3 regions of the Ensifer sp. R1-3 genome follow, and region 1 is predicted to be linked to each of the others. Evidence: predicted binding sites of a transcription regulator. Region 1 holds the regulator's gene; each other region holds the start of a gene.
What was found. The regulator PhoB, encoded in region 1, activates phosphate uptake and scavenging genes when phosphate is short. The targets are predictions, from matches to a motif close to TGTCATNNANCTGTCAT.

Region 1 (7,748 bases):
TTCAGCGCCTCGACGAGATGAGGATGGGCATGGCCGAGCGAGTTCACGGCGACACCGGCAGCGAAATCGAGATAGCGCGTGCCGTCTTCGGCGATCAGCCAAACGCCTTCACCTCGCTCGAAACGCAACGGCGCCCGCAGATAGGTGTCGTAAAGCGGCGTGGTTGCGGCCATGTCGAGCTCTCCTTCATTCCGGCGGCATCGGACTTCGGCCCGATAAAAATCAAAAATGCCGCCTTGCGGCGGCGACAGGCACTATTCCCATTTCGCACCGCGATGTCAACAAAACCAAGGTTTGCAGGCGCTTTGCGGATACCGATTCCGAAGCGCGAAAAAATCGCACTCTGGGACTTGCAAAAATGCAACGCTCCGACAGCAAGTTGGGGAAAACCGCGAAATCGATTCGGCGCGATTCCGGCGACTCTTGCCACGGAGTCACCCTGCCGGTAGGTTAACATTCAATTACTAGACGCATGCGGCGGACCTAGTCACCAAAAGTATTATCGCGTTGAATCTTCGGGGTTTTCCCGGAGAGCGGTGACGGATTCCGCCATCCCAACGCCGAGAACGGGGAGTGCAGAGATGAACTGGACTGACGAGCGGGTCGAGAAACTGAAGAAGCTGTGGTCGGAGGGCCTGAGCGCCAGCCAGATCGCGGCGCAGTTGGGCGGCGTCAGCCGCAACGCGGTCATCGGCAAGGTTCATCGGCTGAGCCTGCCCGGGCGCGCCAAGGCCGGCGGAAGCACGGCCGCTGCAGCCCGCCCCAAACGGGCGACGTCTGCCCCGCGCGCACCGAACTATGCTGCGCGTTCCGTAACCCGCACCGTAACCCGCACGGCCGGTGCGACCGCGCTCAAGGAAGAGCTCGCAGTCGACCTGGCGATCGACCAGGAGCTGCAGATCGACAGGAATATCGTCCTGCCGATGTCGCGGCGGCTGGAGCTCACGGAGCTTACCGAACGCACCTGCAAGTGGCCGATCGGCGACCCGCTCAAGGAAGAGTTTCACTTCTGCGGCAACGACTCCCCGGAAGCCTCTCCCTATTGCACCTTTCATGCCCGGCTGGCCTACCAGCCCTCTGCCGAGCGCCGGCGCATGCGCTGAGGCGCCTTGCTCATTCCGCTCTGGATGCACGACGAAAAATGGGGCCGGAAAGGCCCCTTTTTTCTTTGCCATGCCGTAAGCCGGCACCTTCGGTCTCAGCTCTCCAGCGAATAGCCCGCGCCGCGCACCGTCCGGATGACGTCGGGGATGTTGGAGAAGTTCAGTGCCTTGCGCAGACGTCCGACATGGACGTCCACGGTCCGTTCATCGACATAGATGTCGTGCCCCCAGACACCGTCCAGGAGCTGTGAACGGGAGAAGACGCGCCCCGGTGAGGACATGAGAAATTCCAGCAGCCGGAACTCCGTCGGGCCGAGGCGCACTTCGCGGCTGCGGCGGTGGACGCGGTGCGTCTCCCGGTCGAGCTCGATATCGCCGCAGCGCAGGAGCGTCGACAGAACCTCGGGCTTGGCGCGCCTGAGCATAGCCTTGACCCTCGCCATCAGTTCCGGCGTCGAGAAGGGCTTGACGACGTAATCGTCGGCCCCGGTGGCAAGGCCCCGCACGCGCTCGCTCTCCTCGCCGCGCGCCGTCAGCATGATGATCGGCAGGCGCTCCGTTTCCGGCCGCTGGCGCAGCCTGCGGCAGAGCTCGATGCCGGAAACCCCGGGCAGCATCCAATCGAGGATGAGAAGGTCGGGCAGGCGCTCCTGCAGGCGGATCTCCGCCTCGTCGCCGCGAAGGATCGTATCGACCTCGAAGCCTTCTGCCTCGAGATTGTAGCGCAGGAGAACGCTTAGGGCTTCCTCATCTTCGACTACGGCAATCTTCGGCAACATTCAGTAGGACTCCTTCCTACGCACGACAGCCGTCATGCCGCCGCGCACGGTGGTAGGCCGCGCCAAAGCGGCCGGAACAAATTCTGCATAGGCCCGGATGCCGAGCGATCTCAGTCCGTCACGGAACCCAATGTCGACGTCATGTCGTCCTTCGGCCGTTCGCCCTGCGGCTGGGCGCCTGTCGCCATGTAGTAGATCGTTTCGGCAATGTTGGTCGCGTGATCGCCGATACGCTCGATGTTCTTGGCGCAGAAAAGAAGATGCGTGCAGGGCGTGATGTTGCGCGGATCTTCCATCATGTAGGTCAGCAGTTCCCGGAACAGAGAAGTGTAGATCGCGTCGATCTCTTCATCGCGTTCGCGAATGCTGTTCGCCTTTTCCGGCGAACGGGAGGCGTAGACGTCCAGGACTTCCTTCAACTGAACGAGCGCGAGCTCGGCCAGGTGTTCGAGGCCGCGCGCAAGCTTGCGCGGTATGCCCGAACCGGCGACGGCAATCACGCGCTTGGCGGTGTTCTTGCCGAGGTCGCCGACGCGCTCCAGGTCCGCGGCGATACGGATCGAACCCATGATCTCCCGTAGATCCGAGGCCATGGGCTGGCGTTTGGCAATGGTGACGATCGCCTTTTCGCCGATCTGCCGTTCCGCGTCGTCCAGAATGGTGTCGTCGGAGATAACCTTCTGGGCGAGAGCAAGATCGGAATTGACGAGCGCACGGACGGAGTCCGCGACCATCTGCTCGGCAAGACCGCCCATCTCGGAGATGCGGCGCGTGAGATACTTCAACTCTTCGTCGAAGGCGGACATGATGTGTGCGTGAGACATATTCGTTTCCTCGGGAGACCCGCTGTTCTGAATGGCTCGGTCGATCTTAAACCGGGAGGGACGGAAAAGCGCCGCCCCTCTCGCCATCAGCCGAAGCGGCCCATGATGTAGTCCTGGGTGCGCTGATCGTCCGGGTTGGTGAACATTTTGTCGGTATCGTTCTCCTCGACGAGATTGCCGAGATGGAACATGGCCGTGCGCTGCGACACGCGCGCCGCCTGCTGCATCGAGTGGGTGACGATCACGATCGTGAAATTCGCCCGCAGTTCGTGGATGAGTTCCTCGACTTTCGCGGTCGCGATGGGATCGAGCGCCGAGCAGGGCTCGTCCATCAGGATGACTTCCGGGCTGACCGCGACGGCGCGGGCGATGCAGAGGCGCTGCTGCTGACCGCCGGAAAGTCCGGTGCCCGGCTCCTGCAGCCGATCCTTCACCTCGTTCCAGAGCCCGGCCTTCTGCAGGCTCGTTTCCACGACCTCGTCGAGTTCGGCCTTGGTGCGTGCCAGGCCATGGATGCGCGGCCCGTAGGAGACATTGTCGTAGATCGACTTCGGGAACGGATTGGGTTTTTGGAACACCATGCCGACCCGGGCGCGCAGCTCCACCACGTCGATCGACGGATCATAGATATCGTCCTCGTCGAGCGTGATCTTGCCGGTCACGCGGCAGTTCTCGATCGTGTCGTTCATGCGGTTCAAAGTGCGCAGAAACGTCGATTTGCCGCACCCTGAGGGACCGATCAGCGCCGTGACCGTGTTCTCGCGGATGTTGAGGTTGACGTCGAAGAGCGCGCGCTTTTCGCCGTAATAGACCGACACATCATTGCCGATCATCTTGTAAGGCACCGTATTCATTTTCTGGTCAAGAGCCTTTTCGACTGCAGCTTCCGACATGATGTTCATAGTCCTTACCCCACTACCAGCGACGCTCAAAGCGACGCCGCAAGAGAATTGCCCCGAGATTCATGAAGATGAGAAAGATCAGGAGAATGATGATCGCTCCGGACGTACGCTCGACGAAGGCACGCTCTGCCTCGTTCGCCCACATGTAGATCTGCACCGGCAGCGCCGTGGAAGGCTCCAGCGGCGACCCCGGAAAGTCGACCACGAAGGCGACCATGCCGATCAGAAGCAGCGGCGCCGTTTCGCCCAGCGCATGGGCGAGGCCGATGATCGTGCCGGTCAGGATGCCGGGCATGGCAAGCGGCAGCACGTGATGGAAGATGGTCTGCATCTTCGATGCGCCGAGGCCGAGTGCGGCGGAGCGGATCGACGGAGGCACTGCCTTCAGGGCCGCCCTGGTAGCGATGATGATCGTCGGAAGCGTCATCAGCGTCAGCACGAAGGCACCGACGAGTGCTGCCGAGCGCGGCATGCCAGCGAAGTTGACGAAGACGGCAAGCCCGAGGAGGCCGTAGACGATGGACGGTACGGCCGCCAGGTTGTTGATGTTCACCTCGATCAGGTCCGTCAGCCGGTTTTTCGGCGCGAACTCCTCGAGATAGATGGAGGCGGCGACGCCGATCGGCAGCGACAGAACGAGCACGATCAGCATCATGTAGAGCGAGCCGAGAAGGGCGACGCCGACACCCGCCGCTTCAGGCCGGCTCGACGCGCCGAAGGTGAAGATGCCGGTGTTGAAGCTCTTCTTGAGCACGCCGGCCTCGGCAAGTTGGTTCATCCATGCGACCTGCTCATCCTTCACCTTGCGTTTGGTTTCGTCGACCGACAGGTCGATCTGCCCCTTGAACGCGGAATCGATGTTCGCCTCGGCAAGCAGCGTGACGGGGATCGTCCTGCCGATGACCGACGGATCGGCGACGACGATGTCACGCAGCTGCGTCCGGGCGCTGGCGGAGACCATATCGGCCGCCTGCTTCACCAGCGGCCGCTTCGACGGATCGAGGCCGAGCTGCTTTACCAGAGCCTCGCGCACCAGCAGCGGGTAGTTGGCGGTATAGAGTTGCTTCGGATCGGTCGCCCGTTCGTTCTTGGGATCGATCACCTTCTCGGAAAACTCGATCGGCAACGTGATCGTCGTCTGCTGGAAGGCGGTATAGCCCTTCGAAACGACGCTCCAGAGGAGAACCGCGAGGAAGAACAGACCGATGGCAATGGCGCTCATTCCGAAGGCACGGAAGCGGCGCTCCGCCGCATAGCGGCGCTTGATGCCGATATCGCGTCGGCTTGCGGCAGGTCGGGTGGAGACCCTTACCGTCGGGGAGGCAAATTCGGTCATTCGTACTGTTCCCGATATTTGCGCACAATGTAGAGCGCGTAGATGTTGAGGCCGAGCGTGATGACGAAGAGCGTGATGCCGAGAGCAAAGGCGACCAGCGTCTGCGGCGAGGTGAACTCGAGATCGCCCGTCAGCTGATTCACGATCTTGACCGTCACCGTGGTCATCGGTTCGAGGGGGTTCAATTGCATGCGCGCCGCGACACCGGCAGCGAGCACGACGATCATCGTCTCGCCCACCGCGCGCGAGGCCGTCAAAAGCAGCGCGCCGACGATGCCGGGAAGTGCTGCAGGCAGGATCACCTTCTTCACCGTTTCCGAGCGCGTCGCACCGAGGCCGAGCGAGCCGTCACGCAGCGCCCGCGGCACCTGGGTGATGATGTCGTCGGACAATGAAGAAACGAATGGGATGAGCATGATGCCCATGACGATGCCGGCGGTGATGACGCTCTGGGCCTGGATGAAGTTCTGGTAGTTGCCGGTGACGAGACCGTTCAGTTGCGTGGAGATGTCGCGCAGGAAAGGCCCGACAGTGACCAGCGCGAAGAAGCCGTAGACGATCGTCGGGATGCCGGCGAGCACTTCCAGGAGAGGCTTGGCTGTGGAACGCAGCCGCGGGCTTGCATACTCGGCCATGTAGATGGCGGCGAAGAGCCCGATCGGCACCGCGAAAAGCATCGCCACGAAGGCGATATACAGGGTGCCGGCAAGCAGCGGCAGCAGGCCGAACTGGCCGGAGGCGCCACCGCTTCCGGCCGCAGCGAAGCGCGGGTCCCAGACCGTGCCGAAGAAGAACTCGAAGGGCGACACCATGGTGAAGAAGCGGCCCGCCTCCGAGAGCATCGAGGCGACGATGCCGACCGTCGTGAGAATGGCTATGGACGAGGCGACGATGAGCGAGCCGAGCATGACGCGCTCCACCCGATTGCGGGCACGGAAACGGACGTCGATATTGCGGATCGCATAGAGTCCGCCGGCAACGGAAACGAGCAGCACGACGGCGCTCATCAGCCAGCGGCTGTATTGCCGCATCGCATTGAACTGCTGGGCGGACTGGACCATGTAGGGCTCGCCCTCGCCGGCAAGCGCCACGCCCTTGGAGGCCAGGACTTCCCGCATGTTGGTCGAACCGTTCTCGATAGCAGCGAGTTCGTCCGCACTCAGGCGCTCGAAGCCCGCGGCCACGGACTTGACCTGACCGAGCGCGAGTTGAACGGTGGCTGCCCCCTGGTTCTGGACCGGCTCCGGAAGAGACGAACGAACGGTGTAATCGATATAGATCGGAGCGGCGATGAGCCATACCGCAAGCAGAAGAAGAGCCGGCAGCATCGCCCAGATGGCGACGTAGCTGCCGTGATATCCGGGCAGGGAATGCAGGCTGGCGAGCTTGCCTCCGGACCGGGCGAACGAGCGGGCGCGGCCGGCAAGAAACGCAATGAAACCGATCAAAGCGATGATCAGGAGAAGGAGCGAAGTACTCATCGGCACGTCTCCGCGACAGGCTCGTCGTAAGCCCCGGCAAATTCGGAAGAATGCGGCTCCGGCGCTGCGAAGCGCCGGAGCCTGTCATGATCAGAGCAGGTTGCCTGCCTCGAAAGACGTGCGGATTTCCTCGCGCTCGGCGTCCGGAGCGGCGACGAGGCCGTATTCGGCGAGCGGGCTGTCGGGGCCGATCATCTGATCGTCAACGAAGAATTCGACATATTCCTTGAGACCCGGAATTACGCCGATGTGAGCCTTCTTGACGTAGAAGAACAGCGGGCGGGAAACCGGATACTCGCCGGAAGCGATCGTCTCGGTCGAGGGGACGATGCCGTTGACGGTCGCGACCTTCAGCTTGTCGGCGTTGTTTTCGTAGAAAGAGAGGCCGAAGACGCCGATGCCGTTCTTGTTCGAAGCGATGCGCGCCAGCGTTTCGGTGTAGTCGCCGTCGATGTCGACGGCCATGCCGTCCTTGCGTACGGCCACGCACTTGCTGAACTGCTGCTTTTCATCGCTGACGGCGGCCTTGATGACGTCCTGAGCGCCGGAGTCCTTGCAGCCGGCAGCAAGGATCTTCTCTTCGAAGACTTCGCGCGTGCCGTGCTTCTCGCCCGGAATATAGGCGGCGATTTCGGCGTCCGGAAGCGAAGCGTCGACTTCCGACCACTTCTTGTAAGGATTGGCGACGAGCTTGCCGTCGACGACGATTTCGGCGGCGAGCGCCTTGTAGAGGTGCTCCGGCTTCAGGGTGAGGTCGGCATTGCCGGCGTCGGTGGCGAAGACGATGCCGTCGTAGCCGATCTTCACTTCCTGGATCTCGGTCACGCCGGCAGCCTTGCAGGCCTCGACTTCGCTGTCCTTGATCTTGCGGGAAGAGTTGGCGATATCGATCGTGTCTTCACCGACGCCCTTGCAGAATTCCTTCAGGCCGGCAGAGGAGCCGCCGGACTCGACAACCGGCGTCTTGAAGTCGGGGAACGTCTCGCCGAAGTTCTCGGCAACGATCTTGGCATAGGGAAGAACGGTCGAGGAGCCGGCGACCTGGATCTGGTCGCGAGCCGCTGCAACGCCCGCGAAGGCGGCGGATGCAACCAGCGCCGCTACAGTGAGTTTAAGAGATTTCATGAATGTTCTCCCGGAATGGGCTTGTGTTGGTGCGCCAGGGTTCAGCGCTCTCTTCGCCGTTTCATCGGCCGCCCCTAGTTAGCCGCCGATGGCTACAGCTTTTATGTCAGTTCGGTGAAACATTTATGACAGCCTAACATGCTGAAGATGCGGCGTGATTTTCTCGGCCCAACATTTCAGCGCGGCGTCGTGTGTCAG
Region 2 (7,748 bases), on a different replicon from region 1:
GCGGCAGCCGTATTCTCGAGCACCCGTCCGCCGATCGCCGTGCCGGTCGCGATGCCGAGATAGATCGCCGAGGCGTTGAGCGACAGGGTCAAATGGGCAACCTCCGGCGCGAAGCCGACGATGCGGCTCGCCTGGGCCGGCGGAAACGCCCAACCGACGATTCCCCATGGCACCATTATGCCGATCAGCAGCAAGCCGGCGAGATCGCGCGTGAGGAAGTGCAGGCCGAAGGCGATCATCAGCGAGACCGCGAGCGCGGAGATCAGCGAAGCTGTCACCACGCGCGTGGCGCCGAGCCGGTCGGCCAGATAGCCGCTGGAGAGATTGCCGATCACCGCGCCGACCCCGAAGGCGAGCAACAGCCCCGGCAGCGCCAGTTGCGAAAGCCCGGCTCCGTCGATCGCCAGCGGGGCGAGATAAGAGATGATCATGAAGCCGCCGGTGAGATACAGAAACGTCACCATGAGCGACGAGGCCACGCCCGGACGGCCGATGGCGCCGAAGCGCTCGGACATTGTCAGCTTCGTTCCACTGAGGCCCCGCGGCAGGCGCAGCCAGAGCACGGCAGCGCAGGTGAGCCCAAGCAGAGCGACCGCCCCGAACGTGCCGCGCCATCCCCAGAAGGCGGCAATCAGCGCGCCGAGAGGCGCGCCCAGCGCCACGGCGAATGTGGTGCCGCCCACCACGATTGAAATCGCCAATGCGCGGTGCTCCGGTCCTGCCAGTGAAACCGCCGCCGCTTGCGCCGTGGCGGCAAACAGTCCGCTTGCCATTCCCATCACGATCTGGGCGAGCAGCAGCGTGGTGAAGGAGACGCTCATCGCCGCGATGCAGTTGCCGACGACGAATACGAGCATTGCAGTCACCAGCAGTCGACGCCGGTCCGCCGCGCCGGCCAGGGCCGAAAGCAGCGGCGCGCCGATGGCATAGGAAAGCGAGAACAGCGTGATCAGGTGCCCCGAACGGGGAATGGTCGTGTGCGTGTCGGCAGCGATCGACGGCAAAAGGCTTGAAAAGACGAAGCCGACCGTGCTCATCGTAAAAGAGCCAACGGCGAGCCAGATGATGCGCTTGTCCATCGGGAGACCCCGCTTGTTCAAAAGATATTGAACTATTGAACTTGGTTGCTCGCCGTGTCAATATGCCGAGACTGCTAATCGTGGATCCAATGACCCTACCGCATCCCACCGCCGATCAGATCACCCTGTCCAATGTCCTAGTGGCCCTCGGCGATCCGACGCGCCTGGCGATCGTGGGCTATCTCGCCCGCCGCGCCGGACGGCCGACCATGTGCCTGAACTTCACGGATTTCGGCTCCAAGACCAATATCAGCTATCATCTGGCCAAGCTGCGCGAGGCGGGCATCACGCGTACCGAGGTCTCCGGTACCAGCCGGTTGATCACGCTGCGGCGCGACGATCTCGACATCCGCTTTCCCGGCCTCCTCGATTCCATTATCACCGCCGCGGTGGACCTGCCCATGGTCAAGAAGATCGAGGATGCAGAGGAGGAGGCCCTGGCACAAGGCGAGGCGCGATAAAGAACCGCCCGCCTCTTCTTCAGGCAGGGTGATGGCGCTTAGCTGAGTGCCGCTCGACCAGCGCGACGAATTGCCGGCCCGCCACATCCAGCCTGCCGCTGTTGTCGATGACCGTTACGTCGGCATCGGCGATGACGTCGGGTGCCTGCCGCGTCAGGCGGCGGAGCACGTCTTCCTCGCTCTCCCGGCCGCGCTCCGCCAGCCGCTTCGCCAGCACCGGCGGCTCGGCGGTGATCACCGCAACGGCGATCGTACCGAACGCCTGACGAATGGCGGGGAGGGCGGCGCGGCTGCCGTTTACGATCGCGGTCATGCCTTTGGCGATCTTTTCGGCGATCTCTGCCGGGATGGCGTAGCTCAACCCATGCGCCTGCCACGAAACGGCGAAAGCGCCGCTCCGGCTCATCTCCTCGAATTCGGCGTCGGACACGCTTTCGTGCACTTCGCCGCCTGCATCCGACGGTCTTGTGATCGCCCGCCGGACGAAGAGAATATCGGGCCGCTGCGCGAAATGGCGGGCGGCAAAGCCCATGACGCTGTCTTTCCCGGCACCGCTCGGACCGACGACGACGATGAGCGTTCCGGATACTCGATCGGCGGTGGTCATGCGACACGCCGTCCTTCGCGCCAGACCGAGCGGACGACCGGTATGCCCTCCGGCCGGCGAACGCGCGCGATGTCGGCGCGCAGCCCCACGGCGATCCGGCCGCGATCTTCGAGCCCGACTGTGCGGGCGGGCGTCGCCGTCACCATCGCAATGGCCTCGGGAAGGCCGATCGATTCGACCTCGTCTGCCAGAATGAAAGGCGCATGGATCAGGCTGAAGGGAACGTAATCGGAAGAAAGCACGTCGAGGACGCCGCGCTTCGCGAGATCGCGCGCGGCGATATTGCCGGAATGTGACTTACCGCGCACGATATTGGGCGCGCCCATCAATACGCTGAGGCCCGCGCGGTGCGAGGCTTCCGCCGCCTCGAAGCTTGTCGGGAACTCCGCAAGGCGAATGCCGTAGCCGATCGATTCTTCGACATGCTCGACCGTCGCATCGTCGTGGCTGGCGACCGTGATGCCGCGCTCGGCGCAGGCTTTTGCGAGCGCGTTTCGATGCGGTGTCGCATAGCGAGCCGAGAGCGCCTGCTGACGCTCGATGAATGCGGCGAAGGCATCGTCGGTAAGGCCGCGCTTGGTTTTGTAGTAGAGCGTGTACTGGTCCATCGTCTGGAACTGGCGCTGCCCGGGCGCGTGGTCCATCAGCGAAACCAGACGGACCTGCGGGTCGTTCCGGAAGTCCTCATAGTGCTCCAGCACGTCGGCGGTCGACACTTCGCAGCGCAGATGGATCAGGTGATCGGCCCGCAAACGGCCCTCTTGCTTGGCCTGGGCGAGCGCATCGGCCATGCTGCGCATCTCGCCCTTCGGAAAGCCGCTGTCCTCGTCCGAGCCCAGGCGCAGACAATCGAAGACGGTGGTGATGCCGGAGGTGACGACTTGGGCGTCATGGGCCTGGATGGCCGCGATCTTCAGCCAGCGAACCCCGGGGCGCGGAGAATAATGCGCCTCGAGATGGTCGGTGTGCAGTTCGACCAGCCCGGGCAGCAGGTAGTCACCCTCGAAATCCTCGCCCGCGGCGCTCGCCCCTTCGGAAATGTCGGCGATCCTGCCGTCGCGGATCAGCACCGAACCGTCGAGGATCCGGTCCTCCAGAACGATGCGGGCGTTGGTCAAAACCTGTTCTTTGGGCATGTCATGCGATCTTTCGTTCGGATGCGCCGCCAAGCGGCAGCAGGGAATGGACGGTGAAAGGAGCGCCGCGGCGCTCTTCGGCGAAAAGCGCAATCGTCGAGACGGCAAGCGGCTTGCCGATGAATTCGGCGAAGACCGTTTCGAGCGCCATTCTCATGGGCCGCTGCATTTCTTCCGGCACCGGCCCCGTAAGTGTCAGATGGAACTGGAACTCCTCGAAGACGTATGGGTAGCCCCATGCGGCCAGGTACTCGCGCTGACGCTGCGTAAGCCTCTCCGGATTGCGGCGGGCGAGATCGGCTTCCGAAAGCGGCGCCCGGAATGGCTCGAAACGGCGAACCGCCTGCTCCGCAAGGCGCTGCAGGGGCGGCCAAGGCTCGGCGGAGACGAGCGCGAAGAAGGGGCCGATCTGATGCAGGACGATCTCCGGCACTTCGAACGGCTCGATCTCCGCGGCGAACTCGTCGAAAGCCGCGATCAAGTCGGCTTCACGGCGGCTGGAGCTAAGCCCGAAGGGTGCCTTCAGCGTCCCGTGGAAACCGTAACGGCGGGGCTCGGTCGTCAATGCCATCTGCTCTTCACATCCTATTGCCGGATTTTCCGGGCAGTCCAGGGCGCCGCCGGTGAACGCGTCGCGTCCCAGCCAACGCGAGGCGGTCTGCGACAGCCGGTCATCGGACGGCGGCGCGAAGTAGATTGCATAGCGCACGGGTTCACACTCTCTTCATCAGTCGCCTCGACGCAGTTTGCCCCGAGTCGATGGTTCGCGGGATGAAATGCGCAGCTAGCCGATTTGCATGACAACATCATGATGACATCGGCTCAGAACGCAAATCGGTTCGGAGCGGGATGGATTGTTTGCAGCTTCGCCTGCTCCCGCTCCAGTTATCAGAATCAGTTCGTCATTATCCGAATCGGCCGATCCGTTTCTAGATCACAATGATTCTAGGTCGGGTCGACCCAAAAACATCAACGTGATCGATTCCAAGAAGTTGAGACGCGGGATGCGGGCGGAAAACCGCACACTTTTCCTCATCCCGCTCTAGTGTGTACGGCCAATGAGGCGCGATCGGCAGAGATTGGAGATGCTGTCGAAAACGAACACGACCATCAAGATCAGCAGCACCATATAGGCGACATTTTCCCAATCCGAATTTGTGCGCATCGCCTCCCACAGCTTTAGGCCGATCCCGCCGGCGCCGACGGCGCCGATAATGGTGGCCGAACGCGTGTTCGACTCCCAGAAATAGAGGGCCTGGCTGGCAAAGACCGGCAGGACCTGCGGCAGCACGCCGAAGCGCTGCACGGCGACCGGCGCGGCGCCGACCGATTTGACGCCCTCACGCTGCTTGTCGTCGATATTCTCGAGCGCTTCGGAGTAGAGCTTGCCCAGCGTGCCCGTGTCGGTGAAGAAGATCGCCGAGATGCCCGCGAGCGGCCCGGGCCCGAAGGCGCGCGTGAAAAACAGCGCCCAGATGAACATGTCGACCGACCGCAGGAAATCGAAGAAACGCTTCACGAACTGATTGGTGAGGCGGCTCGGCGTGATGTTGCGCGCCGCGAGGAAGCAAAGCGGGAAGGCGATGAAGGAGGCGAAGAGCGTTCCGACGAAAGCCATGACGATCGTCTGCAGGAGCTTGGTCCACACGTCCAGATGCTGCCATTCCGCATTGTAGAGGATGTTGTTCCAGGCAAGGGAGAGATTTGAGCGCGCCGGATCGAGCCGTTCTCCGGAGACGATCAAGGAGGCGACTTCGCTGTATGGCTTCCCGAAGAAGGGCGAGTTGGTGTCGAAGAGGAAATTCACCCAGCCGAAGAAGCGATTGCGGATGGAGACCTCGTCGCCCTCCACTTCGGCCCAGCCGGTGGTGCCGAAGGACAGCGTCACCTTCTCGCCCGGCCGCTTCTGGATCGCCCAGGAGGGAAGGGGTCCTTCCGGCGTCACGTTGTCCGCGCCGTCGACCTGAAGCACGAGCGTCTCGCCCGAGTGTGTGACTGTCACCAGCTTTTCGGCGACGTCGATACGCGTGGAGCTATCGAAGTTCACCACGGCGTGCGTGACGGCTTCTTCGGTGCGGGTCGTGGCGGCATCTTCCTGCGGCGTCGAATTCGTGTCGGCGCCGCGCGCCGCGTTGGGCGCCATGAAGCTGAAAGAGGAGGCGGTCTTTGGCTTCTGGACTTGCGCCGCGGTCGCCGGAGCGGCGACGGTTCGCGTCACCGTCTCCTTTTCGAGCGTGACCCATTCCGGGCTCGGATCGTCTCCAAGCGGCGAATTGCGCCCGAAGGACACGCTCATCGTTCCATCGGGTGCGACGGCGATCTCGGGCCGCACTTCGTAAGATACCCAGTCTGCGAGATAGGTGCCGGCAATCCCCCAATTGGCATTGGCGAGCACGTGGCCGATCGAGAAGAACCACCAGCTGAAGATCATGTAAAGAACGACGCCAGCCGTTATCAGTGCCGTACTGCGCCGCTTGGCGGCCGACGACTGCAAGAGATGCGGGTGGCGCGCTGCGATAGCTTCCATTTCGCGCGCATCGAGGTTTGTCGAGGCAATCATGATGCGGTCCTATTGCGCAAGCTGAAAGGCCTGGTCGCCGACGAGGCGGCGGCGAAGCCAGGCGGAGAACTGATCGACGGCGAAGATCGTGGCGAAGAGCAGGAGGACGATCGCGAGCGTCTTCGCTTCATGCCCCTGGCCGATCGACAGACGCAGGAGTTCCCCGATTCCGCCCCCGCCGACGGCGCCGATGATCGTCGAGGCGCGCACGTTGATTTCGAGCCGGAGCAGAAAATAGCTGGTGAAATTGGGCAGCACCTGGGGGACCATGCCGAACCAGACCCGCTCGATCCAGTTGGCGCCGACGGCACGCAGACCTTCCTCCGGTTTCATGTCGGCATTCTCGACCACTTCGAAGAACAGCTTGCCGAGCGCGCCGATCGTGTGGATCGACACCGCAGCGATGGCGGGAATAGGCCCAAGCGAAAGGATTGCCAGGAAAAAGCCGGCGATGACGACTTCCGGAAAGGCGCGCAGGATTTCCATCAGCCGGCGTACGATGCCCCTGATCCAGGGATTGGGCATCAGATTTTTCGCGGCGAGGAAGCACAGGATGAAGCCGAAGAAGACTCCGATGATAGTCGAAAAGATGGCGATGTTCACGGTCTCCAGCATCTTGTGAACATATTCCGGGATGTAGAAGCTCTCGGTCACATAGAGGCGCCCATCCGGGTAATTGTATTTGAAACTGCCGTCGTCATAGGGCGAAGGCAGGTCGAAGAGGGCGCGAATGATCTCTATCGGATCGCGCGGCATGAGATGTCCGACGAAATCGAAGAAGTGCGGCAGCCGGTCGAAGAACTTGCCCGCGTTCGACTCGTTCGCGAACCAGAGCGAACTGAAAAGCGTCAACGCGAGAAATGCGAGACCGAGCCAGGTATAGAGACGCCGGCGATTGTTGAGCTCCTGCCAGTGACGCTCGATAAGAGCGCCGTTCTCGCTGAGGTGCCGTGTAGACACGGAAGTGGCCATTGGGTTTCCGGCTGGGGGCCGGCCTCTAGAGCGCTTCCGGGAAGAGGAAGTGCGTCGTTTCAAAAAGTAGGATCGTTTGATCGAGACGATCCGGAGCGGCGGCTGCAGGTGCCCGATAGTCGAACGCCGGCCGCAGCTTGGCGGCCGGCGCAGGATGACGCGTTCGGCGATCAGCCGCCGATCGTCGCCTTGCGGGCGTCGATGATCGGCTTGTAGAAATCGCTGTTGACCTCGACGAAACCGGTGAAGTCGCCGCCCTGGATGGCGGAGAAGCAGGCTGCATCGGTCTTCGGCAGATCCATCATGAACTGCTTGAACTTGGCCTTCATGTCGTCGTTCAATGCGGTACGCACGACGATCGGGCCGTTCGGTATCAGCGGCGACTTCCACAGTTCGACGAGGTCGTTCATGTCGACGATACCTTTGTCGACCATCTTGCGCAGGTTGCCCGAGGTGTAGCCGTCCTTGAACTCGCCGACGCCCGAGCCGAAGGTCGTGCCGGCATCGAAGGTGCCCTTCACGACTTCAAGCACGAGGTTCTCGTGACCGCCGCCGAAGCCGGTCTCGCCGAAATATTCCTTGACCGGCGCGCCGATCGCTTCCGGCAGCGTGACGAGGGGAACGAGATAGCCCGAGGTCGAGTCCGGATCGGCGAAGCCGAGCTTCTTGCCCCTCAGGTCTTCGAGCTTTGTAATGCCCGAGTCCTTGCGGGCGACCATGATCGAATGATAGCCCGTGGAGCCGTCGGTCTGGACGGTCGTCAGGATCGGCTCGACCGCGTCTGCCTTGGCGAGATAGATCTTGGCATAGCCGGAGGCGCCGAGTTCGGCGTAATCGAGCGTGCCGCCGAGGAGGCCCTGGATCACGCCGTCATAGTCGGCCGCCGGGAAGAGGGAGACCTTCTCGACGCCGATGGCTGCCGGGAGCAGATCG
Region 3 (7,748 bases), 670 kb from region 1:
TGAATTTCCAGCTTCCCTTGACGTATCTTTTCGCAGAGCAAAAAAAGTTCCGATTGGACCTTGGTTGGTCTGGCACGATTTGGAGAAATTATCTATAAGGCGGCCAACACGCCAGCGGTCGGCGTGAATTTCATCCAAGCGCCGAACATGGAACGAGCTTCCACGTACGGACAGCGGAAATGACCGTACCCGCATCCCACTTCGCGCCTCACAGGTGCTCGGGCGTTCGTACGTCAGTTTTTGGCGATCAGACGGAACGGGGTATCATCCAGTGTCCAAATCCCTAGACAGCTTCAATTGTCGCTCCACGCTCACGGTCAACGGCGTGGACTATGTCTATTACAGCCTGCCGAAGGCGGAGGCGAACGGCCTAGCCGGCATCTCGAAGCTTCCCTATTCGATGAAGGTTCTGCTGGAAAACCTGTTGCGCAATGAGGATGGACGCTCGGTCACCAAGAAGGACATCGAAAACATCGCCGCATGGCTCGGCGACAAGGGCACGGCCGAGAACGAGATCGCCTATCGCCCGGCGCGCGTGCTGATGCAGGACTTCACCGGCGTTCCCGCCGTCGTCGACCTCGCGGCGATGCGCGACGCGATGGTTTCGCTCGGCGGCGACCCGGAAAAGATCAACCCGCTCGTTCCCGTCGATCTCGTCATCGACCACTCGGTGATCGTCGACGAATTCGGCACGCCGACCGCCTTTGCCCGCAATGTCGAGCTTGAGTACCAGCGCAACGGCGAGCGCTACCGCTTCCTCAAATGGGGCCAGCAGGCCTTCAAGAACTTCCGCGTCGTGCCGCCCGGCACCGGCATCTGTCACCAGGTCAATCTCGAATATCTGGGTCAGGCCGTCTGGACCAGGGAAGAGGACGGCGAAGTCACCGCCTATCCGGATACCTGCGTCGGCACGGACAGCCACACGACGATGATCAACGGCCTCGGCGTGCTCGGTTGGGGCGTCGGCGGCATCGAAGCCGAAGCGGCGATGCTCGGCCAGCCGGTTTCCATGCTCCTGCCGGAAGTCATCGGCTTCAAGCTCACCGGCAAGCTCAAGGAAGGCGTGACCGCGACCGACCTGGTGCTTACCGTCGTGCAGATGCTGCGCAAGAAGGGCGTCGTCTCCAAGTTCGTCGAATTCTTCGGCCCCGGCCTCGACAACATGACGCTCGCCGACCGCGCGACGATCGGCAATATGGGCCCGGAATACGGCGCCACCTGCGGCTTCTTCCCGGTCGATGCCGAGACGATCAACTATCTCACCATCTCGGGCCGTGAAGAACAGCGTATCGCGCTGGTCGAAGCCTACTCCAAGGCCCAGGGCATGTGGCGGGAAGGGGATGGTTCCGAGCTCGTCTTCACCGACACGCTGGAACTCGACCTCGGCGACGTCGTGCCGTCGATGGCCGGCCCCAAGCGGCCCGAGGGCCGCATCGCGCTCGAGAACATCGCCTCCGGCTTCGCGGCGGCGCTCGACAACGACTACAAGAAGCCCGGTCAGCTCGCCAACCGCTACGCGGTCGAGGGCACCGACTACGATCTCGGTCATGGCGACGTCGCGATCGCCGCGATCACCTCCTGCACCAACACCTCGAACCCCTCGGTGCTGATCGCCGCCGGCCTGCTTGCCCGCAACGCCGTCGCCAAGGGCCTGAAAACGCAGCCCTGGGTCAAGACGTCGCTGGCGCCCGGATCGCAGGTCGTCGCCGAGTACCTGTCGAAGTCCGGCCTGCAGACGGATCTCGACAAGCTCGGCTTCAATCTGGTCGGCTTCGGCTGCACCACCTGCATCGGCAATTCCGGCCCGCTGCCGACGGAGATCTCCAAGACGATCAACGACAAGGGCCTGATCGCCGCCGGCGTGCTTTCCGGCAACCGCAACTTCGAAGGCCGCATCTCGCCGGACGTCCAGGCGAACTATCTCGCCTCGCCGCCGCTCGTCGTCGCCTATGCGCTGGCGGGTTCCGTCCAGAAGGACCTGACGAAGGAGCCGATCGGCGAAGACCGGGACGGGCAGCCGGTCTACCTGAGGGACATCTGGCCGACTTCGCAGGAGATCCAGGACTTCATCTTCAAGTACGTCACCCGCGAGCTCTACGCGACCAAGTATGCGGACGTGTTCAAGGGCGACGCCAACTGGCAGGCGGTCCAGGTTCCGGCCGGCCAGACCTATGCCTGGGACGAGGGGTCCACCTACGTCCAGAACCCGCCCTACTTCGTCGGCATGGGCAAGAAGGGCGCCGGCATTTCCGACATCAAGAACGCCCGCGTCCTCGGTCTCTTCGGCGACAAGATCACAACCGACCACATTTCCCCGGCCGGTTCGATCAAGGCGGCCTCGCCTGCCGGCGCCTATCTGCTCGAGCACGGCGTCGGGATTGCCGACTTCAACCAGTACGGCACGCGCCGCGGCAATCATGAGGTGATGATGCGCGGCACCTTCGCCAATATCCGCATCCGCAACCACATGCTCGGCCCGAACGGCAAGGAAGGCGGTTATACGATCCACTATCCCTCCAAGGAGGAGATGTCGATCTATGACGCGGCCATGCAGTACAAGGAGGAGGGCGTTCCGCTCGTCATCTTCGCCGGTGTCGAATACGGCAACGGCTCTTCGCGTGACTGGGCGGCCAAGGGCACAAACCTCCTCGGCGTCAAGGCCGTGATCGCCCAGTCCTTCGAACGCATCCACCGTTCGAACCTGGTCGGCATGGGCGTCGTCCCCTTCGTCTTCGAGGAAGGCATGACCTGGGAATCGCTGGGTCTCAAGGGCGACGAAGTCGTGACGATCGAGAATCTCGCCAACGTCCAGCCGCGCGAGAAGCGCGTGGCGAAGATCACCTATGGCGACGGCTCCGTAAAGGAGGTCCCGCTCATCTGCCGCATCGATACGCTCGACGAGGTCACCTACGTCAACAATGGCGGCATCCTGCAGACGGTTCTGCGCGATCTCGCCGCCTGATCGGCAAGTCATGAGCAGAAAAGCCGGGGCGTCTACAGCGGCGTCCCGGCTTTTTCATGCCAGCTCGGCGTGGGTTTTCCACGGCTTTGCGGCAGTCACTCCAACGTGACTTTTCGTTGAAGAATACCCGTCGTATGTAGGGGTCTCCCCACGCGGCAATCGCGTTGAAACGACGCACTTCCGGATGGAAAACGGTTCCACATTTTCCCGGAAGTGCTCCAACGAGCACGAACAAAGACGCCATGATATCCGCCTGCACACCAACAATCCGACGTCTCGCCCTGGCGGTCGGGCTGTTTGGTGCGTTCTGCGGAGCGTCCGCAGCGGATGACGGCAGGGCGGCCAAGGACGGGGCGGTCGGGGGCGGGGAGATCAAGGGCGTCGTCGAACTCTTCACCAGCCAGGGCTGCTCCTCCTGTCCGCCGGCGGACGCAGCGCTCAAGAAGCTCGTCGATGAAGGCGAGGTCGTCGCGCTCGCCTATCATGTCGACTACTGGAATTATCTCGGATGGGCGGACACGCTCGCTTCCAAGGAAAATACCGAGCGGCAATATGCCTATGCGCGGATGCTCGGCCGCTACGGCGTTTACACGCCGCAGGCGATCCTGAACGGGCGCGATCATGCCAACGGCGCGGACCTGCCGGCCATCAGGAACCGGCTTGCGTTGATGGACGAGAAGGGCAAGGGCCTGTCGGTGCCGGTCGATGCCTCGATCGGCGGCGATGAAATCTCGATCAAGGTCGGTGCCGGCAAAGGCAGGGCGAATGTCGTCGTCGTCTATTTCGACCGGGCAAGGGTGGTCAAGGTCGAGAAGGGCGAGAACAGCGGCAAGGAGATCGCCTATTGGCATGCCGTGCGCGACATCCAGACGATCGGCATGTGGGAGGGAAAGCCCGCGGAATTCACGCTGCCCGCCTCGGTCCTGATCGAAGGCCAGGGCAACAGCGGTTGCGCGGTGCTGCTGCAATCGATGAAGGACAAGGAAACGCCCGGAGCCATCATCGGCGCTGCAACGGTTCTCGCGGGGCCGCAGGGAAAGCTCTGAGGGCGCAGGAAACGTTCCGCCTCGCTTGCGGCGGAACAGGGGATGGTTCGGCCCGGCAGCATCGAGGGGCTGGGGCTGAGGGTTCGAAGTTACCGGACCGAACCAGCCATGTCTGCGTTCGAGAACCTCCCGCAGCATGACGGCTGGCCGGACATACGGTGGCAACGACTCTGTCCGGCAGCGGTCGGAGTGTTGCGGCGAATTGGGGCGGCGTTTTGACTGAATTGCGGCAGCCCCAAGAATTGCTGACATTGATCAACAGCTTCCGTCTTGCTTTTCCGATCGTGTGAGGCACACTGTCGTGGTCCTGTCACATTAGAAGGCCGAAATGCCGATGACTGATGAAACGGATTTGCCGCGAGGCGAAGCACGTCACTACGGCCGGACCACCTCCGAGGTGGTCGTCGATCTTCACGAATACAAGCAAGCCAAGAACCCCCCGCCCGTCACCTTCCATCGCCGCGAACTCGACCTGATCCTCAAGGTCTACGGCCGTATGGTGGGCGAAGGGGAGTGGCGCGACTATGCGATCGACCATCTGAGGGACCGGGCCGTTTTCTCGGTGTTCAAGCGCGCCGGAGAAGTGCCTCTCTACCGCATCGAGAAAAACCCGAAGCTCGCCGCGAAACAGGGCGCCTTCAGCGTGCTCAACGCTCACGGGACGATATTGAAGCGGGGCCACGAGCTCGCCCAGGTGCTCAAGGCCTTCGACAAGGTGCTGAAGCTCGTCAAGACCTGACCGACATATCACTGGAGCTGCCCCTCATCCGCCTGCCGGCACCTTCTCCCCGCAGGCGGGGCGAAGGGACAAGCGGCAGCGCTTCGCCTTGGTCCCCTCTCCCCGCGTGCGGGTTTATCCCTGAAACGGCGGGCAGGGCCAAATCGCCTGCACCGAGCGTGCCATCAGTGTTGCGAATCAGATAAGTGTATGCTTATCTGACGTCATGATTGAGAACGACATATTCAAAGCTCTCGCCGACCCGACACGCCGTGCAATCTTCGAGAAGCTGGCGAGCGGAAGTATGAACGCCAGTGCCTTGCGCAACGGAATGGACATCAGCCAGCCGGCCATGTCCCAACACCTCCACGTATTGCGTAATGCAAAGCTGGTGCGGGAGGAACGGCAGGGGCGCTTCGTGAACTACGAGGTCGACCCGGAGGGGCTGGCGCTCATAGCCGGATGGCTGGCGAAGTATCGCGCCTACTGGCCGGCGCGGATCGATGCGTTGAAGGTCTTGCTGAGGGATATGGATCAATGAACGATGTGGAGCTAAACGAGCAGGCAAGGAATCTGGTGCTCGAATACGAACTCGATGAAGCGCCTGAAAAGGTTTGGCGGGCGATCAGCATGCCTGAGTTTCGTGAGAGATGGTTGCCCAGGCGGGAACTGGCCGGGGCTGAGCCTGTCTCCACCGCACCGGGCAAGGAAATCCGCTACAAAATGCGCGACGACGAGCCTCCCTTTCTCGAAAGCCTCGTGGCGTTCCAGGTCAGACCTAACAATGACGGCGGCACGATTCTTAGAATTATCCATGGGCTGGAGGATGAGCGACTGGCTCCGCGAACTCCGCCGGCGGCGAATAGCAATCGGCTTTGGCTGATGCGCGCCGCCTGACGTCTCATTCTACCAAAACAAGGTCATCAGACAGGAGTTCGCCTATGCGCGAAGCGATGCAACTCGTCCCTATGGTCGTCGAACAATCCAGCCGTGGCGAGCGCTCTTTCGACATCTATTCCCGCCTGCTGCGTGAGCGAATCATCTTTCTGAACGGCGAGGTGAACGATGCAGTGTCCGCTCTCGTTTGCGCACAGCTGTTGTTCCTGGAGGCCGAAAGCCCCAAAAAGCCGATCCAACTCTATATCAATTCGCCCGGCGGTGTCGTTACCAGCGGCTTCGCGATGTACGACACGATGCGATACATCCGAGCGCCCGTTCATACGCTTTGCATGGGGACGGCCCGCTCGATGGGATCATTCCTGCTGATGGCAGGCGAAGCGGGCGAGCGCACCGCCTTGCCCAACGCAAGCATCCTTGTCCATCAACCGTCGGGCGGCTTTCAGGGACAGGCCTCCGATATGCTCATCCATGCCGAGGAAATCAGGCGAACCAAACACCGCATGACGCGGCTTTATGCCGAGCATTGCGGGCGAACATATGAAGAATTCGAGCGCGCCATGGATCGCGACCGGTTCATGACCGCGGAAGAAGCTCTGGAGTGGGGTCTGATCGACCGCATCCTCACCGAACGGGAGATCGGCGCTGAACGTGATGCATGAAGCTCACCTGCGCAGGCTCAGCTCCTATAAAGCGTATCCGGATAGACGCCCTCGGTGGGCTTGGTTGCGGTTCCTTCTCCGAGCGGCCGCTGCATGAAGGCGGTATCCAGCCATCGGCCATGCTTGAAGCCGGTTGCCTTCATCAGTCCCTGCAACTCGAAGCCGAGCGCCCGGTGCAGGGCGATCGATGAGGGATGCGCGCCGCCGATCACCGCTATCATCTGGCGGAAGCCGAGAGCCGTGCAGCGCCCGACCAGTTCGGAAAGCAGCGCCTTGCCGATGCCCTTGCCCCGCGCTTCCGGCGAAAGATAGATCGAATCCTCCACCAGGAACCGATAGGCGGTGCGGTTGCGGAAGGCGGAGGCATAGGCATAGCCGATAACCGCGCCACGCTCGTCCAGCGCGACCACATAGGGGTAGCCGTTACCGGTGATCGTGGAGAAGCGGAGCGCCATCTCGGCTTCGGATGGCGGCGTCTCCTCATAGGTCGCGACCCCGTTCAGGACGGACTCGCGATAGATTTCGGTGATCGAGCGGAGGTCGGCGGCAACGGCGTCGCGGAGCGTGGCAGTCATGGAATTCTTCGCGCGTTATGGCTGGATCTGTACTGTCTCGCATGGATGCGCCGGATCGATCAAGACCGGTTCCGGGCAATAAAAAAGGCGGCCGAAGCCGCCTTTTCCGTCGAACCGGTTCGCGACTACTCGTTCTTGTTGCCAAGGAACTGCAGCATGAACATGAACAGGTTGATGAAGTCGAGGTAGAGCGTCAGCGCGCCCATGATGGCCTTGCGGCCGGCGACCAAGGCGTCATCGCCTTCAAAGTACATTTCCTTGAGCTTCTGCGTGTCGTAGGCGGTCAGGCCGGCGAAGATGAGCACGCCGATCACCGAGATCGCGAAGCCGAGTGCCGAAGAGGCAAGGAAGATGTTGACGACGGATGCGATGATCACGCCGAAGAGGCCCATGATCAGGAACGATCCGAGGCCCGAAAGGTCCTTCTTCGTCGTATAGCCGTAAAGCGAGAGCGCCCCGAACGAAGCAGCCGTCACGAAGAACGTCTGCACGATGCTCTGGCCGGTGAAGACCAGGAAGATCGACGACAGGGACAGGCCCATCAGCGCCGCATAGACCCAGAAGGTCGTCTGCGCCGCGGAAACGCTCATGGAATTGATGCGGAAGCTCAGGAAGAACACCAGCGCAAGCGGCGCCAGCATAACGACCCACTTCAGGGGCGAAGCGTAGATAAGCTGGGCGAATGCCGGATTAGAGGCGGCAAGCGCATAGGTTCCGTAAGCTGCCACGCCGGTAATCGCCAGGCCGAGGGCCATCAGGTTGTAGACCTTCAGCATATAAGCGCGAAGGCCTTCGTCGATCACGGCACCCGCCTGAGCGCCGGCGGGCGACATTCGGGTTTGGTAGTTTCTCAGATCAGCCATTGTTTCCTCATTTAAGCCCCGGTTG

Region 2: M1D43_RS21320 (DUF1045 domain-containing protein) is a predicted target of PhoB. The motif match lies at 4,084-4,100, and genes of this name have one in related genera.
Region 3: M1D43_RS14090 (DUF2794 domain-containing protein) is a predicted target of PhoB. The motif match lies at 4,306-4,322, and genes of this name have one in related genera.

What each region holds. Positions count from the first base shown of each region.
Region 1 is NZ_CP096515.1:2,279,219-2,286,966, forward strand. It holds gene M1D43_RS10990 (aspartate aminotransferase family protein) at 1-173, opposite strand, end outside; gene M1D43_RS10995 (GcrA family cell cycle regulator) at 582-1,103, shown strand; gene phoB (phosphate regulon transcriptional regulator PhoB) at 1,199-1,882, opposite strand; gene phoU (phosphate signaling complex protein PhoU) at 1,993-2,706, opposite strand; gene pstB (phosphate ABC transporter ATP-binding protein PstB) at 2,793-3,608, opposite strand; gene pstA (phosphate ABC transporter permease PstA) at 3,622-4,944, opposite strand; gene pstC (phosphate ABC transporter permease subunit PstC) at 4,941-6,425, opposite strand; gene M1D43_RS11025 (substrate-binding domain-containing protein) at 6,516-7,550, opposite strand; gene phoR (phosphate regulon sensor histidine kinase PhoR) at 7,745-7,748, opposite strand, start outside.
Region 2 is NZ_CP096516.1:857,565-865,312, forward strand. It holds gene M1D43_RS21300 (MFS transporter) at 1-1,079, opposite strand, end outside; gene M1D43_RS21305 (ArsR/SmtB family transcription factor) at 1,169-1,540, shown strand; gene phnN (phosphonate metabolism protein/1,5-bisphosphokinase (PRPP-forming) PhnN) at 1,560-2,147, opposite strand; gene M1D43_RS21315 (alpha-D-ribose 1-methylphosphonate 5-triphosphate diphosphatase) at 2,144-3,283, opposite strand; gene M1D43_RS21320 (DUF1045 domain-containing protein) at 3,285-3,992, opposite strand; gene phnE (phosphonate ABC transporter, permease protein PhnE) at 4,326-5,843, opposite strand; gene phnE (phosphonate ABC transporter, permease protein PhnE) at 5,853-6,815, opposite strand; gene phnD (phosphonate ABC transporter substrate-binding protein) at 6,986-7,748, opposite strand, start outside.
Region 3 is NZ_CP096515.1:2,954,169-2,961,916, forward strand. It holds gene ccmA (heme ABC exporter ATP-binding protein CcmA) at 1-1, opposite strand, end outside; gene acnA (aconitate hydratase AcnA) at 272-2,962, shown strand; gene M1D43_RS14085 (DUF1223 domain-containing protein) at 3,205-4,008, shown strand; gene M1D43_RS14090 (DUF2794 domain-containing protein) at 4,337-4,747, shown strand; gene M1D43_RS14095 (ArsR/SmtB family transcription factor) at 4,953-5,267, shown strand; gene M1D43_RS14100 (SRPBCC family protein) at 5,264-5,623, shown strand; gene M1D43_RS14105 (ATP-dependent Clp protease proteolytic subunit) at 5,668-6,285, shown strand; gene M1D43_RS14110 (GNAT family N-acetyltransferase) at 6,303-6,860, opposite strand; gene M1D43_RS14115 (Bax inhibitor-1/YccA family protein) at 6,986-7,723, opposite strand.